Regions from separate parts of the Paenibacillus sp. FSL R5-192 genome, predicted to be linked through region 2. Evidence: riboswitches for the same ligand, from Rfam matches in the RefSeq annotation. Region 2 holds a riboswitch; the other holds the start of a gene.
What was found. A riboswitch is a leader RNA that binds a small molecule or an ion and turns the genes downstream of it on or off. The one in region 2 is predicted to bind FMN.

Region 1: it holds a riboswitch for FMN, as region 2 does, so the genes downstream of both, C161_RS26365 (DMT family transporter) here and ribD (bifunctional diaminohydroxyphosphoribosylaminopyrimidine deaminase/5-amino-6-(5-phosphoribosylamino)uracil reductase RibD) in region 2, are expected to answer to the same signal.

The regions. Positions count from the first base shown of each region.
Region 1 covers NZ_ASPR01000049.1:254,088-261,740, forward strand. The annotation lists gene C161_RS26345 (amino acid permease) at 1-311, opposite strand, end outside; gene C161_RS26350 (amidohydrolase family protein) at 832-2,202, opposite strand; gene C161_RS26355 (CGNR zinc finger domain-containing protein) at 2,323-2,874, opposite strand; gene C161_RS26360 (DinB family protein) at 3,018-3,518, shown strand; FMN riboswitch at 3,603-3,756, shown strand; gene C161_RS26365 (DMT family transporter) at 3,901-4,881, shown strand; gene C161_RS26370 (amidase) at 5,205-6,701, shown strand; gene C161_RS26375 (DUF1989 domain-containing protein) at 6,836-7,444, shown strand; gene C161_RS26380 (LysE family translocator) at 7,583-7,653, shown strand, end outside.
Region 2 covers NZ_ASPR01000042.1:62,824-70,476, reverse strand. The annotation lists gene lysA (diaminopimelate decarboxylase) at 1-505, shown strand, start outside; gene C161_RS20150 (peptidylprolyl isomerase) at 754-1,185, shown strand; gene C161_RS20145 (hypothetical protein) at 1,323-2,612, shown strand; FMN riboswitch at 2,781-2,949, shown strand; gene ribD (bifunctional diaminohydroxyphosphoribosylaminopyrimidine deaminase/5-amino-6-(5-phosphoribosylamino)uracil reductase RibD) at 3,274-4,377, shown strand; gene ribE (riboflavin synthase) at 4,439-5,107, shown strand; gene C161_RS20130 (bifunctional 3,4-dihydroxy-2-butanone-4-phosphate synthase/GTP cyclohydrolase II) at 5,140-6,372, shown strand; gene ribH (6,7-dimethyl-8-ribityllumazine synthase) at 6,475-6,942, shown strand; gene C161_RS20120 (segregation and condensation protein A) at 7,047-7,653, shown strand, end outside.

The DNA of each region.
Region 1 (7,653 bases), on a different contig from region 2:
CCAAAAGCCGTATAGCTATACGTGTACGCACTACCCGATGCCGGTATGCTTGATGCAAATTCCGAGTAACATAATGCCGCGAATGCACATATGATACCTGCCAGCAAAAATGACAGTACAAGTCCCGGGCCGGCATACGTTGCGGCAGCTACACCAGTCAACACAAAAATCCCTGTGCCGATAATGGCACCTACCCCGAGTGTGGTTAAGTCCAACGGACCGAGCGCCCGTTTCAATGCACTGCTGTTATCGCCCACGGAGGCAATTGGTTTTTTACGAAATAATGAAGATCGTTGTTTGTTCTCATGCATAGTCATGTTCCTCTCGTCATGAATCTTGAATGTGCTATGGATGTAGCAGCGATTGGATGGCTTCCCATCTGTTCTATGAAAAAGTCGTTTGTTCTATCTTATCGATCACCTATAAAAACCTATCGAATTCTACACGTTATCGCGTTGCTTGGTTAAATTTATTTTTGTAGATCACTTATTTTGTTCTTTTTCCGCGAAATTTATCATGATCTGTTGCACGTGGTTGAATATGAAAATGGATTTAAAACAAAACTGCGTATAATTTATATTATGCGCAGTTTTTATGAGCCTTAATTTTCGTGAAAAACACCTTATAATCCCTGTTATCCGAAGTCAAGAAAAAGAGAGCTCTTTTCGTCTTTTTCTGCTGTCCCTTCCTACCTTATCCTGTCTAATTCCACGATATGAAGGCACGTAAAAGAGCCACATATCATTATGCGGCCCTTTATTTCTTGCTATAGGTAGAGGTGTATATAAAAATACGAACTGACTTCATTTCAGGTTTTTATGAAAAAGTAAATTATGAGAACGTAATTCTCTCCGCGTCCGACATCCGGTATTGGGTTAACAAATAATCTTTGCTCTGCATCGCCGCATGACGAATCGCATCCAGATCAACATTCAACAGCTTACCCTCTCGCTTCACGAGTCTACCTGCCACAAAGACCGTATCCACGTTGGATGGATTGGCAAATTGCACAACAGCGCCGATTGGATCATGAACGGGGAACATATTCAGATCGGTGGTACGAATCATGATCAGATCCGCTTCTTTCCCTGGGGTCAACGTACCCACCTTTTGCTCCAATCCCAACGCTTGGGCACCAGCTGAAGTTGCAAATCTCAGCACTTGGCTGGACTGCAAGTTCAACTCACCAGGCATCTCACCCTGCTGCAAAAGTTGTTCATTGGCTCTGGATCGTTCAGCTTGAAGTGCAAACTTCATCTGCGAGAACATATCTCCGCCTGTAGACGTCACCACATCTACACCAAGTGTAGGTGTTCCCCCATGTTCAAGAAAATAGCCGGTGGCCGGATATCCATGACCCATCATCATTTCAACCTCAGGTGTGACCGACAAGGAAGCGCCGCTATCTGCCAGCATTTTGTATTCATCCATGCCCATGGTGTTACCATGAACGATATTCACCCGTGGACTTAAGAGTCCCGCTTCGTACAAGTGACTGATCGAGCGATCCGCAGATCCCCAACTGCCAAATCCGGCATGCATGGAACAGATCGCATCCAGTTCTTGTGCTAGCTCGATCTCTTTCACGGTTGTATCCCAATGACTGAACTCCGGACCACGAATGGCAAGCCCATAAGTAAGCAATTGATCCCGTGATGAAAAATAACGTTCTTTGACTCTTCTCACATCATTATTCGAATACGTGAGTTGACTATCCCGATTCCAGTAGTCCGTCTCACCAGGGACTCCGTGAGCAAATACCGCCCGAATGCCAGCATCCTGAAGTCCACGAATCAGTTCATCCGTATGGTCAGGGGAATATGGCATGCTCCAATCCATTACTGTCGTCACTCCTGCGTTAAGCGCTTCCAAGGAACCGAGCAGGTTGGCAATATAACTATCTTGTGGGCGGAGCTTGCTTCCCATCGCACCATAATAGAGATTTTGCAAATAAACTGGCAAGGACCAGTTGGTTCCAGCTGTTTTGACAAGTGATTCCCACATATGCCGATGCGTGTCCACCAGCCCAGGCATAATAATCATCGATGAAGCATCAATGATCTCCGCATCCGGAATATCCAGGTCGGGCTGAACCGCCATGATCAGTGAATCCTGAATCAAAACGTCCGCCCTCTTATACTGTCCAATTTTAGCATCCATCGACAACACACAGCCATTTTTCAACAGATAACTTGTCCGCACAAGAAACATCTCCCATCTATTTTGGTTTGAAAGACGATCACATCCTGCTTACGAATCCGTACTGCTTCTGACTATTTTTTCGCTAGTATATATACATTATATAGTTATTGTTAGTATTTATCAATTTTGGGATTTACGTTTCGCCCGAAATCTTCTGACCTTCATCAGATTGCCACACATCTTATCATCACAGTACTTCTGTGTTCTGCTTCGGGTATCATCATAGAACATCCAGCGACAATCCGAATTATCACAGATCCGGATCCTGCCGCCTTCTCCCTCTACCAAAGTCAAAGCAAAGTCAGCAGCTACCTCAGCCATAACCTGACTCCAATGTGCTTCTACAGCTACCAGTTGGAGTTTCAGTTCCTGATCAATTGTAGTCAATGTTCTTCTCACATGCCCTGCTTCCATAACGCCGTTCAACCATTGTTTTTCTATATCCGTTAATGATGCTCCAGAAGATAAGCGGGCTCCAAGAGCTATCAATTCATTCCTGAAATTTCTCATCGACAACTCATTTTCTGGAGATGCAGGGACAGAAGCGTTAAGTTGCCATCGTTCCAGAAAATCTTGCTGCCAGCTCGCCTTCCCAAGCCTGTCCTCCGATCGATCTCCCCCACGCCAATCGTGATAATCGCTGTTTACAAAATCGGTCCATAACCTGTCCATATATACCTCCGTTTATTGTAACCATCTAATTAAACAAAGAAGGTTACAACTCATCTTTGATGTGTTATATTAAGTGTAACCTCATTAATTAGTTTTAGCTAGTTACATCACCTATCACAATTATACGCAAGGAGGAAAAGGCAATGACGAACACAACAGCACTAGATGTGTTACTTATTCAAAAGGATGATACTTGGGATCAATGTAATTGGATTGTACCTTTGTCGAAATCCTTGGAGGGCCTTACAGCAGAACAAGCAGCCTGGATTCCACCCTCAGGGGGATTAAGCATCTGGCAGTTGGTTAACCATATGTATTATTACAACCATCGCTTATTATGTCGCATGCAAGGTAAGGAGCCTACCCTTCCTGCTGTAGACTCCAATGAATACACATTTGGGAATCCGGGAGATGCAACGGATGCCGCTGGTTGGAATACACTGATGCAGGGTACAACTCGATTAGCCCAGCAGTTGCGAGATCAATTAGCTGCACTACAAGAGTCTGATCTTGAAGCCGCATATATGGACTCCGAAGAGAAATGGGCACACGAACTGGCTCGCTGGGTACTCCATGATGCGTATCACGCAGGTCAGATCGTGCTCCTTCGCAGACAGCAAGGAAGCTGGAAAATCGTTTTCTAAAAATAATGCTTGAACTGCTAGCGCTTACAGGAATAAGATGAACTTATTAATGTTACAGCTTGTTCAACACACTATATAATTGAATAGGATCTTCGGGGTAGGGTGCAATTCCCAACCGGCGGTGATGTTCTTCGGAACCAGCCCGCGACTCGCTAATTGTTCTTAACGAAGGACATTCAGCGACTGACTTGGTGTGAATCCAAGGCCGACGGTACAGTCCGGATGAGAGAAGATCAACACATTGACATGCCGTTCACGGGAAGGCCTCTTTCCTGACGCATGTCCTTGGATGAGCCCCCGTTTATTTGGTATATACCAAAACGGGGGCTTTTGTCGATTTTGCCAACTGAAGATTCCGTGTTCTGACGAAGGAGTCCTGAATATGGAAAAGACATCAGCAGCATCAACGGTTTACCGCAAGGAACGAAGTAATACCGGATTCTGGCTTGTAGTTCTCGGCGCCGCCTTATGGGGTGTCGACCCACTCTTCCGCATTATTTTGCTAAATACGATGACCTCCACGCAGATTGTACTGGTGGAACATATCATCGTCAGTCTTATTGCCATTCCCGTGCTGTGGAAATTTCGGGCTGATCTGAAAAACCTGCGCGCTCGCCACTGGATTGCCGTGATTTTTATCTCATGGGGAGGATCAGCACTCGCAACGGTATTGTTCACCATGGCACTAACACATAACGATCCGAATACTGTGCTTTTATTGCAAAAAATGCAGCCACTCTTCGCTATCTTGCTGGCTAAACTGTTATTAAAAGAAACGTTGCCACGTCGCTTCGGTGGATTGTTCTTCATTGCATTAGCAGGAACGTACCTGCTTACATTTGGCTTCACATTGCCATTAGGTAACTGGGACAACTGGATTCATGCCGGAAGCTTGTTATCCCTTGGGGCTGCTGCCTTATGGGGAGGTTCAACCGTTATGGGACGATTGATGCTGGGTCAGGCGCGTTACGAAACCGTCACCTCTCTTCGTTTTGTCGTTGCTCTCCCGCTCCTGATCTTTATGACGTGGAACGAAGGTGCGGCATGGACGTTTCCGTCCGGAACGGGTGAACAGACCGCTGTCATCCTCAACATTCTCGGTCAGGCATTGTTACCAGGTTTGCTCAGTCTTCTGTTGTATTACAAAGGTTTGTCGTCAACCAAAGCTTCTGTTGCAACACTCGCAGAACTTAGCTTCCCGATGGCGGGTGTGTTGGTGAACTGGATTGCTTTCCGTACACTGATTACATGGGAGCAGTTGCTTGGTTTTATTCTGATCTGGGTGGCCCTCTTCGCCATTTCCAGACAGCAGGAAAGATCATCAACTGCGGCCGATGCTGCACCAAAGCTGCGTACAGAATAAGTAGATATATCTGAGGTTCACATATAAACAAATAGTCAAATATAAAATAAAACCATTGCACATCAAATTAGATGAGCAGTGGTTTTTTTATTTCCATGACTCGATATTACTCGTTCATTTTCTCACTTAGCAATATGAGCTATTGACCCTGTGCTTTATTTCTATATCGCAAATGCAAATACTCCCCTCTTTCCCTCCAACCTCATAACGAATATCCATATCATCGCACTACGATTCTTCTATGTTTTGTCTTTTGTCTAATCCGGTGGTACGATGACATATGGAATAAACAGATGAATTATATTCAGAGAGGAACGATCATAATGTCTTCATTCTCATATACCTCCTACGACGCCGTAGGTTTGGCTGAACTGATCCGATCCCGGGAAGTATCCCCGGTTGAAATGCTTGAAGCGGCGTTTGCACGCCTTGAAGAAGTGAATCCGCAACTTAATGCGGTTATTCGTACATATGAATCTCGTGCACGGGAGGAAGCCGGTTTGGTTCGACCTGGAGAACAACCTTTTGCCGGTGTTCCCCTGCTCCTGAAAGATATTTCGCAATCCTTGGAAGGTGAATTTCTGACTTCAGGCTCCCGTTTGTTCAGCGAGCATCGTGCATTACGCAATTCCAATTTTGTCACTCGACTCCGTGATGCAGGCTTTATCTTCATAGGACATACCAATACGCCTGAATTTGGTTTAAAAAATATTACCGAGCCCCGTCTTCATGGTCCCACTCGCAATCCATGGAATATCAATCACTCCCCGGGTGGTTCAAGTGGTGGTGCCGCTGCTGCTGTAGCTTCGGGTATTGTTCCTCTTGCCGGAGCCAGTGACGGAGGAGGTTCGATTCGTATCCCGGCTTCCTTTAGCGGATTGTTTGGATTGAAGCCAACCCGCGGGCGCACACCTGTAGGACCGGGAGTTGGTCGTCAATGGCAAGGCGCATCGATTGATTTTGCCCTCTCTCGCTCGGTTCGGGACAGTGCTGCATTGCTTGATACGTTACAAGTCATTCAGCCCGAAGCTGCGTTCCATGCTCCACTCTTTCCAGGCAGTTACTTGGCTGATATGAGCTATCCACATCAACGCAAACTGAAAATTGCATACACAACGGATTCGCCCGTGGGAACACCTGTCAGCGCAGAAGCCAAAGAGTCTGTATACAAGCTCGTTCGCTGGTTGGAAGATCAAGGTCATCATGTTGAAGAAAAACTGAGTCCAGTCAATGGAGTTCGGTTGATGGAGAACTATTACATGATGAACAGTGGTGAGATGGCCGCGATGATCTCTTCCATGGAACGATCCATGGGCCGGGCTCTGACCTCAGATGATATGGAGATTGAATCTTGGGTTCTGGCTGAAGCAGGCAAAAAGGTGTCCGCTGCGGAATTTGTACATAGCTTAGCTGAATGGGATGTAGCTGCAGCCCAGATGTCCACTTTGTTCGAGCGTTATGACTTCTACGTCACACCTGTTAATGCTTTTCCTGCGCCTAAGATTGGTGAATTAACACCTCATGACGAACAGATCCGTAATCTGATGCAAATTAGTGAATTGGACAAGACCCAGCAGCAGCAACTCATTTATGAAATGTTTGAGCCAAGTCTTACGTATACACCGTTCACCCAGCTTGCAAATCTGACAGGTCAGCCTGCGATAAGTGTACCTCTGCATATGACACCTGAAGGGTTGCCAATGGGCGTTCAAGTGATGGCAACCAAGGGACGCGAAGATTGGTTATTACATCTGGCTGGACAGCTTGAACAATCAGACCTCTGGATCGGGATGAGAGGTAATCCACTATTTCCAGCATAAAGACGTATTATGTGGTGTGTTAAATTTACCATTGGATGTTCCTGCCTGAGTACAGAGTGCATCGCCATAACAGTGCATGAAAGCATCATCTGCTCCGCATACTGAAAGCAAACAGTAGCGGAGGAATGTAACAGATGAATACAAATCAGCGCCATAAACAGTCTTATCGTATCCCAGCCAAAACGGGATATGCCTTGAAAGTAAACAAGGGTTCTTTACTACGCATAACGGATCTGGAGGGACAGCAAGTCATTGATTTTGTGGCATATGATGCTACGGATGCTAACCATCGCTTGGATCCCGGCGTGACAATGGACGTATTGCGTGCTTATCGAATTAAACCAGGACAATTTGTATATTCCAATCAGTATCAACCTTTACTCAAGATTGTCCGTGACACCGTTGGGGTACATGATTTCTTCAACTCTGCTTGTCGTCCCGAGATGTATGAGGTGTTATACGACAAAAAGAATCACGCCAGTTGTTATCACAATCTGAACACAGCACTAGAACCCTTCGGAATCTTACCGCCGGATCAACACTATCCATTTAACCTGTTTATGAAGTCCGTTGTAGACAGTGAAGGCAAGATTGATGTTGTAGCTCCCGACTCTCGTGCAGGTGATTATATCGAGATGGAGGCATTAATGGATCTCACAATTGGGCTCTCCGCTTGTCCTTGTGAAGAAAGCTCATGCAACGGATACAACTGCACCCCAATTCAATTGGATGTGGAACTATAACAGAATAACAAGGCCATAAGGCGATATGATTAAAAGTAGTTTGTTCTAATTCACTCCTTGCGGGAATACGATGACTTGTACCCATTTTCTGTGACAACTGGTACAATTCATCGAACCCGTTAAGGAGTGAACGTGTTTATGTCTGTACTGTTCAGTTATATTATTCTGGGAATCTCATTGTCCGCTCCAATCGGTCCGATTAACGCCGC
Region 2 (7,653 bases):
TTTTGCCCAAATCGGCTATGCCGTACCTGAGATCTGGGTTGAACCAGGCCGCAGCATCGTGGGTGAAGCGGGAACAACGCTGTATACTGTTGGAACTAGCAAAGACATTCCAGGCGTGCGTAAATACGTTGCCGTTGATGGTGGTATGACCGATAACCCACGTCCTGCTTTGTATGAATCCAAGTATGAAGCTGTGCTTGCCAATCGTGCGAATGAGGCTGCTCAGGAAACAGTATCTGTTGCGGGTAAATGTTGCGAGAGTGGCGATATGTTGATCTGGGATCTGGACCTGCCAAAAGTGGAAAGTGGCGACCTACTCGCTGTAGCTTGCACAGGTGCGTATAACTACTCCATGGCGAGCAACTACAACCGGATTCGTCGTCCAGCCGTTGTCTTTGTCAAAGACGGTCAAGGGGATGTCGTGGTACGCCGTGAGACGTATCAAGATATCATCCAGAATGACCTGGTACCTGCGCGCATTGGAAAACAGCCAGTTACTCGCTAATTCGTCAAAAGATAATGCGTTTCTGCATTATTCAAGATATAGGGATTTTGCAGTTGAAGCAGATGAAAAAGGAACTTCCTTTTTCGTCTGCTTTTTGCGTATTGGAGCTAAATCATGAAAAAAGTTGCCGTTTTTTTTGCGATCCAGACATTTTCGGTGTACACTAAGAAAAGTGCTGTAATGCTTTGCCCAGGGTCATGCGTTCTGGCACCATTAACGATGGTCAATACGAAAGGAGTCATTTACATATGGCGAAACAAGCGAAAATTAAATTGGCAAACGGCGGAGAAGTTCTGATCGATCTGTTCGATCAAGAAGCTCCAAACACAGTAGCAAACTTTGAGAAACTGGCTAATTCCGGTTTCTACAATGGTCTTACATTCCACCGCGTTATCCCGGGCTTTGTAGCTCAAGGCGGATGCCCTAACGGTTCCGGTGCAGGTGGCCCAGGTTACACAATCAACTGTGAAATTAACCCGAACAAACATGAGCGCGGAACACTTGCTATGGCACATGCTGGCCGTAACACAGGTGGAAGCCAGTTCTACATCTGCTACCAACCGCAACCACATTTGGATGGACAACATACTGTATTTGGTAAAGTAACTAAAGGTATGGAGTTCGTGGACGCTTTAGAAGGTAAAGACAAAATGGAAACTGTTGAAGTTGTAGAAGCTTAATACCTTCACCTTAACTGGATCCAAACATGAAGTGCTTCTTTTATAGAAGCACTTTTTTTATTTTTCATATGTCACGTATTCGAGATCCATAATTAGAAAGGATGAATAAAACCTTGGATATGGTTACTCAGCTAAGCTTGTTAAAACAAATTTATAGTGAGCGCACGTTGTGGGATGAAGAACTGCAGGCATCGCGCCATGTCGTTCCGGAAAGTCTATCGGTAAAGGATCGAGAAGCGCTTGAGGCAGCCGGGCATGAACCGAATCGATTTGTACGTCCGCAACATGATGAAACGATTACTGAGCTGAAAAAAGTTGCGAATCAATGGACGATCAATGATGCAGCGCAGGCCTTTGTATCCTCTTTGTGGTCAGCACCCATGATCTGGCGTTCGTTGCTTACGGGCAAGCTTATTGCGAGCAGTATGCCAAGCCATGAACATACGCCATATCCATCTTCGAACACTTGTAAGATCTGCGGATTAAGTGTAGATCAAGCAACCGACACAACGCTGCAATGGTATTGGCGGATGACCAATGGAACCCCGTTGGACGGTGATCCTTTTGGATATGTGTTGGCACTTCGGGAGCTGGCTGCCGCGCAGGAGTTTCCAATACCCAATGAGTACGACCGCTGGACATTCCGTGCGGTGTTAACAGTGCTGCGCGAATTACCTCCCAAAACACGTTACAGCAAGGCAGCAGTAGCGCTCAAGAAGGAACGTCTTTTGCCTACACAGAAGGAATATGCCTACCGTGATTTGCTTGAGACGTTAGCTCTGATTGGCATATTGGATACGCCGGAACATCCTGGAATGATCACGGAATTCACCTCTTACATGCAGCGTGACGCACGCCCCAATGTGCGGGTGGAAGTACAGGCCCCTCTGGCGTGGTGGGACTCATCTGTTGGAATTAATGAGAACAACCTGAACAAGATATTTCATGATTTTGATCTGAATAACATATCACTTGCGGATAAGCCTGATGAGAGTCCAGCTCTAAAGGACACGATCTTAGGGGCATTGGAGAAGAAGAGAAGTGTTCGCGGAAAAGTACCAAAGGCATCACCTGATGCAGGTACCGGGGAGGTACAGTCTGGAGATGTGTATGCTGTTCGCGTCCGGGAAGGTGTATGGGTGACTGTATACTGTCATGAAGTCAGAGACAAGCGTGTCATCGTCGAATATCTGGATGGTGTCTTTCCAGAGATGCCGGGAAAAGCAGATTTGCATGGGACGTTTCGACCGAGAGCGAATGGACGCTGGAAATGCTCGGCTATTGCGATCGATTCAACAAGTTGGGTCAGAAGGGTGGCAAGAGAGTTCCCGCTTCCGACTTCGCCCCTGCAAGAACCTGACCGCACTCCATTCCATAATGCCAAAGAATTAAAGCATATGGCGAGCTGGTGTTTTCCTGATATGTAGACTGATACGATGGATGTGAAATGTGTCTCCAAACAAAAACCGTGCCTCCTTGAGAGGAAGCGGTTTTTTGTTGTTTCTTAGCTTATTAAAAGTTAGTATGTGACAAAAAGGAACAAAAAACAATTGATTTTTTGGCATTAAAGTGCTAACATCCAAGTAATAACGAAAGCAATCCTTCAGGGCAGGGTGCAATTCCCTACCGGCGGTGATGCAGGAAGTGTAAGGACCTATGTGTTCAGCACTTGATGCAAAGTCCGTGACCTGTCTGCCATTGGCAGATGGCTGATCTGGTGTAATTCCAGAACCGACAGTATAGTCTGGATGGGAGAAGGAGAGGTGCAGACCTAACAGGTTTGCATTCAGCAGGAGTATTGCTGCACAGTCACGATTTTATGATGTCTTGCACTGTGCAGGGAAGATCCGGATACGCCGGACAGTTCCATACATATGCCGCACTATAAAAGCTCTTTACCTGTAAATGATGTTCATTAAGGTATGTGTCTATTTTCACTTGCCCGAAATGAAGTTTTGGGCAAAGTGTTGGCGTGCTGTATCCATTTCACTCCTGCTGGTGACATTTGTCTCTCATCATCCCCATCGAACTGATTGTTCGACGGGGATTTTTTAATAAACAAGACTTTAAACCGCGGGGTGAACGGATTTGGAAATGATCAATGATGAATTTTATATGGCACTGGCATTGGATATGGCGGAACGAGCACAGGGACAGACGGGGATTAATCCGGTCGTTGGATGTGTAGTTGTGAAAGAGGGTCGTATTGTAGGCCTGGGAAGCCATCTGAAACGTGGGACCGGTCATGCAGAGGTGCATGCACTTAACATGGCAGGCAGTGATGCAGAGGGAAGTACGGTATACGTTACACTTGAGCCTTGTAGTCATTATGGCAAGACGCCACCTTGTAGTGAACGCCTGATTCATGAAAAGGTGAAACGTGTTGTGGTATGTTGTGAAGATCCAAATCCGCAAGTATCCGGCAGGGGTATAAGCATGCTTCGTCAACAAGGCATTGAAGTTGAAGTTGGCGTACTGCGTGAGCGTGGAAGACGCATGAATGAAAAGTTCATTAAATTTATCACAACGGGTCTACCTTTCGTGACACTGAAAACGGCTACTACTCTGGATGGCAAAATTGCTACTCGCAGCGGAGACAGCAAGTGGATCTCTAACGAGCCCGCTCGTGAGATTGTGCATGCCCTTCGTCATCGTCACCAGGGAATCATGGTTGGCGTCGACACGGTAATCGCCGATAATCCGGAACTTACAACCCGTTTGCAAGTCGAAGGCATTAGTCCAGTGCGCATTGTAGTGGATTCCAAGTTACGTCTCCCCGTAGGTGCCAAAATGGTTAAGGATGGTCTTGCTCCAACATGGGTGCTGACAACAGACGAAGCCAGTCCTGAAGTTGCTGAACGTTTGGAAGCCTACGGCGTCGAAATTATACGCTGTGGTCCTGGACCACGCGTGGATCTGTTAAACGGACTTAGCAAGTTGGGTGAGCGTGACATTGGTTCAATTTTGCTTGAAGGTGGAGGCACCTTGAATGGAGCCATGCTGGAGGCAAGGTTGGTCGATCGACTGCTCATGTTTATCGCTCCGAAGATTGTAGGCGGTTATGATACACCTGGAAGCTTCCGCTTCGAGGGTGTGGAACGTATGAATCAGGCGATTCAATTGAATCAGTTGGAGATCGAACAAGTTGGAGATAATATCAGCATTGGTGGTATTCCGGTGTGGCCTGAATAAATAAATGGATTTGAAAGTAGAAAGTTAGGTTCTTTATAACTTGAAAAAGGGAGGCGGCAGCATGTTTACCGGTTTGGTGGAAGAAGTCGGTCAGATCCGGCGTATTGGTCGGAAAGGCGAAGCGATGGTCCTGAATATCGGAGCTTCCGCCATCATGGACGATCTGAAGATTGGTGATAGTGTAGCAGTGAACGGCGTGTGCTTAACTGCGACAACGCTCGAAGGTGGAGGTTTTACCGCCGATGTAATGCCTGAAACCTATCGCCATACCAATCTCAGTCAGCTGCAATCTGGCAGTAAAGTTAATCTGGAGCGGGCCATGCAATCAGGCGGTCGTTTTGGCGGACATATCGTTCAGGGTCATGTCGATGGTACTGGAGTGATTGGCAGTATAACACGTGATCAGAATGCAATTGTGTTTGAGATCAAGCCTGATGATCACCAGTTGTTCAAATATCTGATCCCCAAAGGATCGGTTACACTGGATGGCATTAGCTTGACCGTTGTCCATACATCGGATACCGCATTCACGGTTTCCATTATCCCGCATACCATTGGTGAAACTGTACTAAATGTGAAAAAGACAGGGGATACCATTAATATCGAATGCGATATTTTGGGCAAATATGTGGATCATCTGCTCCAGTATGGGAGAGGACATCGGGAGACTGGTGCTGGCAAGCCGCGCAGTATCAGTGAAGATTTTCTCTCCAATCACGGATTTGCATAAATAGAGAACAGAAATTAACTGGAGGTGGACCAATGTCAGAACAATCCATTCTGGACACAATAGAAGAAGCCATATATGATCTCATGCGTGGTAAACCCGTCATTGTTGTGGATGATGAAGATCGGGAGAATGAAGGCGATTTTATCGCTTTGGCCGAAAAGGCGACGCCTGAAGTCATTAATTTCATGATTACTGAAGGTAGAGGTCTGGTCTGTGTTCCGATTACACAACAACGTGCGGACGAACTTAACCTGAAACCGATGGTTCAACAAAATACGGATTTCCATGGAACAGCCTTCACCGTCTCTGTGGATCACAAAGATACAACAACAGGTATCTCGGCACATGAACGCTCTATTACCGTGAAAGGTCTGATCGATCCTGAGGCGAAAGCCGGGGACTTCCGTAAGCCTGGTCACATGTTCCCTCTGATTGCAAAAGACGGCGGTGTACTTCGGCGTGCCGGACATACGGAAGCGGCTGTAGATCTCGCTATCATGTGTGGGTCCTACCCTGCCGGCGTTATCTGTGAAGTGATTAAGGAAGATGGCACGATGGCCAGACTTCCGGATCTGCAGGAGATTGCCCGCAAACATGATCTGAAGCTGATCAGTATTCAGGACATGATTCGTTACCGTAACGAAAAAGAGCAGCTGGTTCAACGTGAAGTAGCTGTGCGTATGCCAACGGACTTTGGTGAGTTTCAAGCGGTGGCTTATACAAACGCTGTGGACAATAAGGAACATGTGGCTTTGGTCAAAGGAGAAATTGATGGTTCGAAACCCGTACTTGTACGTGTGCACTCTGAATGTTTGACAGGTGATGTATTCCATTCGCATCGTTGTGACTGTGGTCCGCAGTTTGATGCGGCACTCAAACAGATCCACGAGGAAGGCAATGGTGTACTGCTTTATATGAGACAGGAAGGTCGGGGTATTGGCCTGATCAACAAACTCAAAGCCTATAAGTTGCAAGAGGAAGGTATGGATACTGTTGATGCAAACCTGAGTTTGGGCTTTGCTGCTGACTTGCGTGATTACGGAATTGGTGCCCAAATTCTGAAAGACCTTGGGATTCGTCAGATCAGGCTGTTAACTAACAACCCTCGTAAAATTAAAGGTCTTGAAGGATATGGACTTGAAGTCGTAGAGCGTGTCGCGATCCAGATGGAGGAGAACGAGGACAATACGGTTTATCTTCATACCAAGCAAGCCAAGCTGGGGCATATGCTCAAGTTTGATGATATCGAGCAAAACGAACAGTAAATATATTTTAGATGAACAATGTTCACCATGTAATTTATGGAAGAGATTAATTAGGGATTTCCGTTACTTACATTACATTATACCGTTAGGGAGATGACTTGAATGCCACAATTTTTTGAAGGACATTTAGTTTCAGAAGGATCACGATATGGAGTTGTCGTTGGACGTTTCAACGAATTCATTACCAGTAAATTGCTTAGCGCAGCGCTCGATGCATTCAAACGTCACGGCGTTCAGGATGATGAAGTGGATGTAGCCTGGGTTCCAGGTGCGTTCGAAATCCCTTTGATTGCGCAGAAAATGGCAGAGAGCGGCAAGTATGATGCGGTGATTACCTTGGGAACTGTCATTCGTGGATCCACTACGCATTACGATTATGTGTGCAACGAGATGGCTAAAGGGGTAGCAGCAATTAATCTGAAAACTGGCGTGCCTACGATCTTTGGACTGGTTACAACAGAAAATATTGAACAAGCGATTGAACGTGCTGGAACCAAAGCGGGTAACAAAGGTTGGGATGCAGCTACGGCGGCAATTGAGATGGCAAACTTGACGAAACAGCTAAAATAGTGCTTATTTAATAGTAGTGCCCTGCTTTGCGCAGACGAACACGGGAAACCGGATTCGGACGGCTTAGCAGGGTTTTGTATTTTTCTGGCGGGAGGATTCGTCTAGTGACGGTAGTTACATACAAACTGGAGACTTTTGAAGGGCCTTTGGATCTGCTGCTTCATCTGATTGATAAGGCTGAAATTCATATCCAGGATATTCCCATCAGCGATATTACCGATCAATACATGGCGTATCTGCATTCGATGCAGGAACTGGAACTGGATATTACGAGTGAATTTCTGGTCATGGCAGCAACATTGCTGTCGATCAAGAGCAAACTTTTATTGCCCAAACCACCGGTCATTGAGGACTTCGAGGATTATGATTATATGGAAGAAGAAGATTATGATCCACGTGCAGAGCTGATTGCGCGTCTGATAGAATATCGCAAGTACAAGGGAATTGCGCGTCATCTTCATGAACGGGAGTGGGAACGCAGTCTTATATTTTCCAAAGAGCCCGAGGATCTGCGCCCCTATATGCCCGTAGAAGCCCAATCGAACCCGGTTGAGGGTTTACACACCTCTGACCTGATTGCAGCATTTCAGAAGGCGCTACGCAAGGCTGAGAAGCGTACAACCGTAACCCGGATCAAACGGGATGAGATTTCGGTTAAGGATCGGATACGGGATGTCATCGGCGCTTTGGAAAGTATGGGGCCGGGTGGCA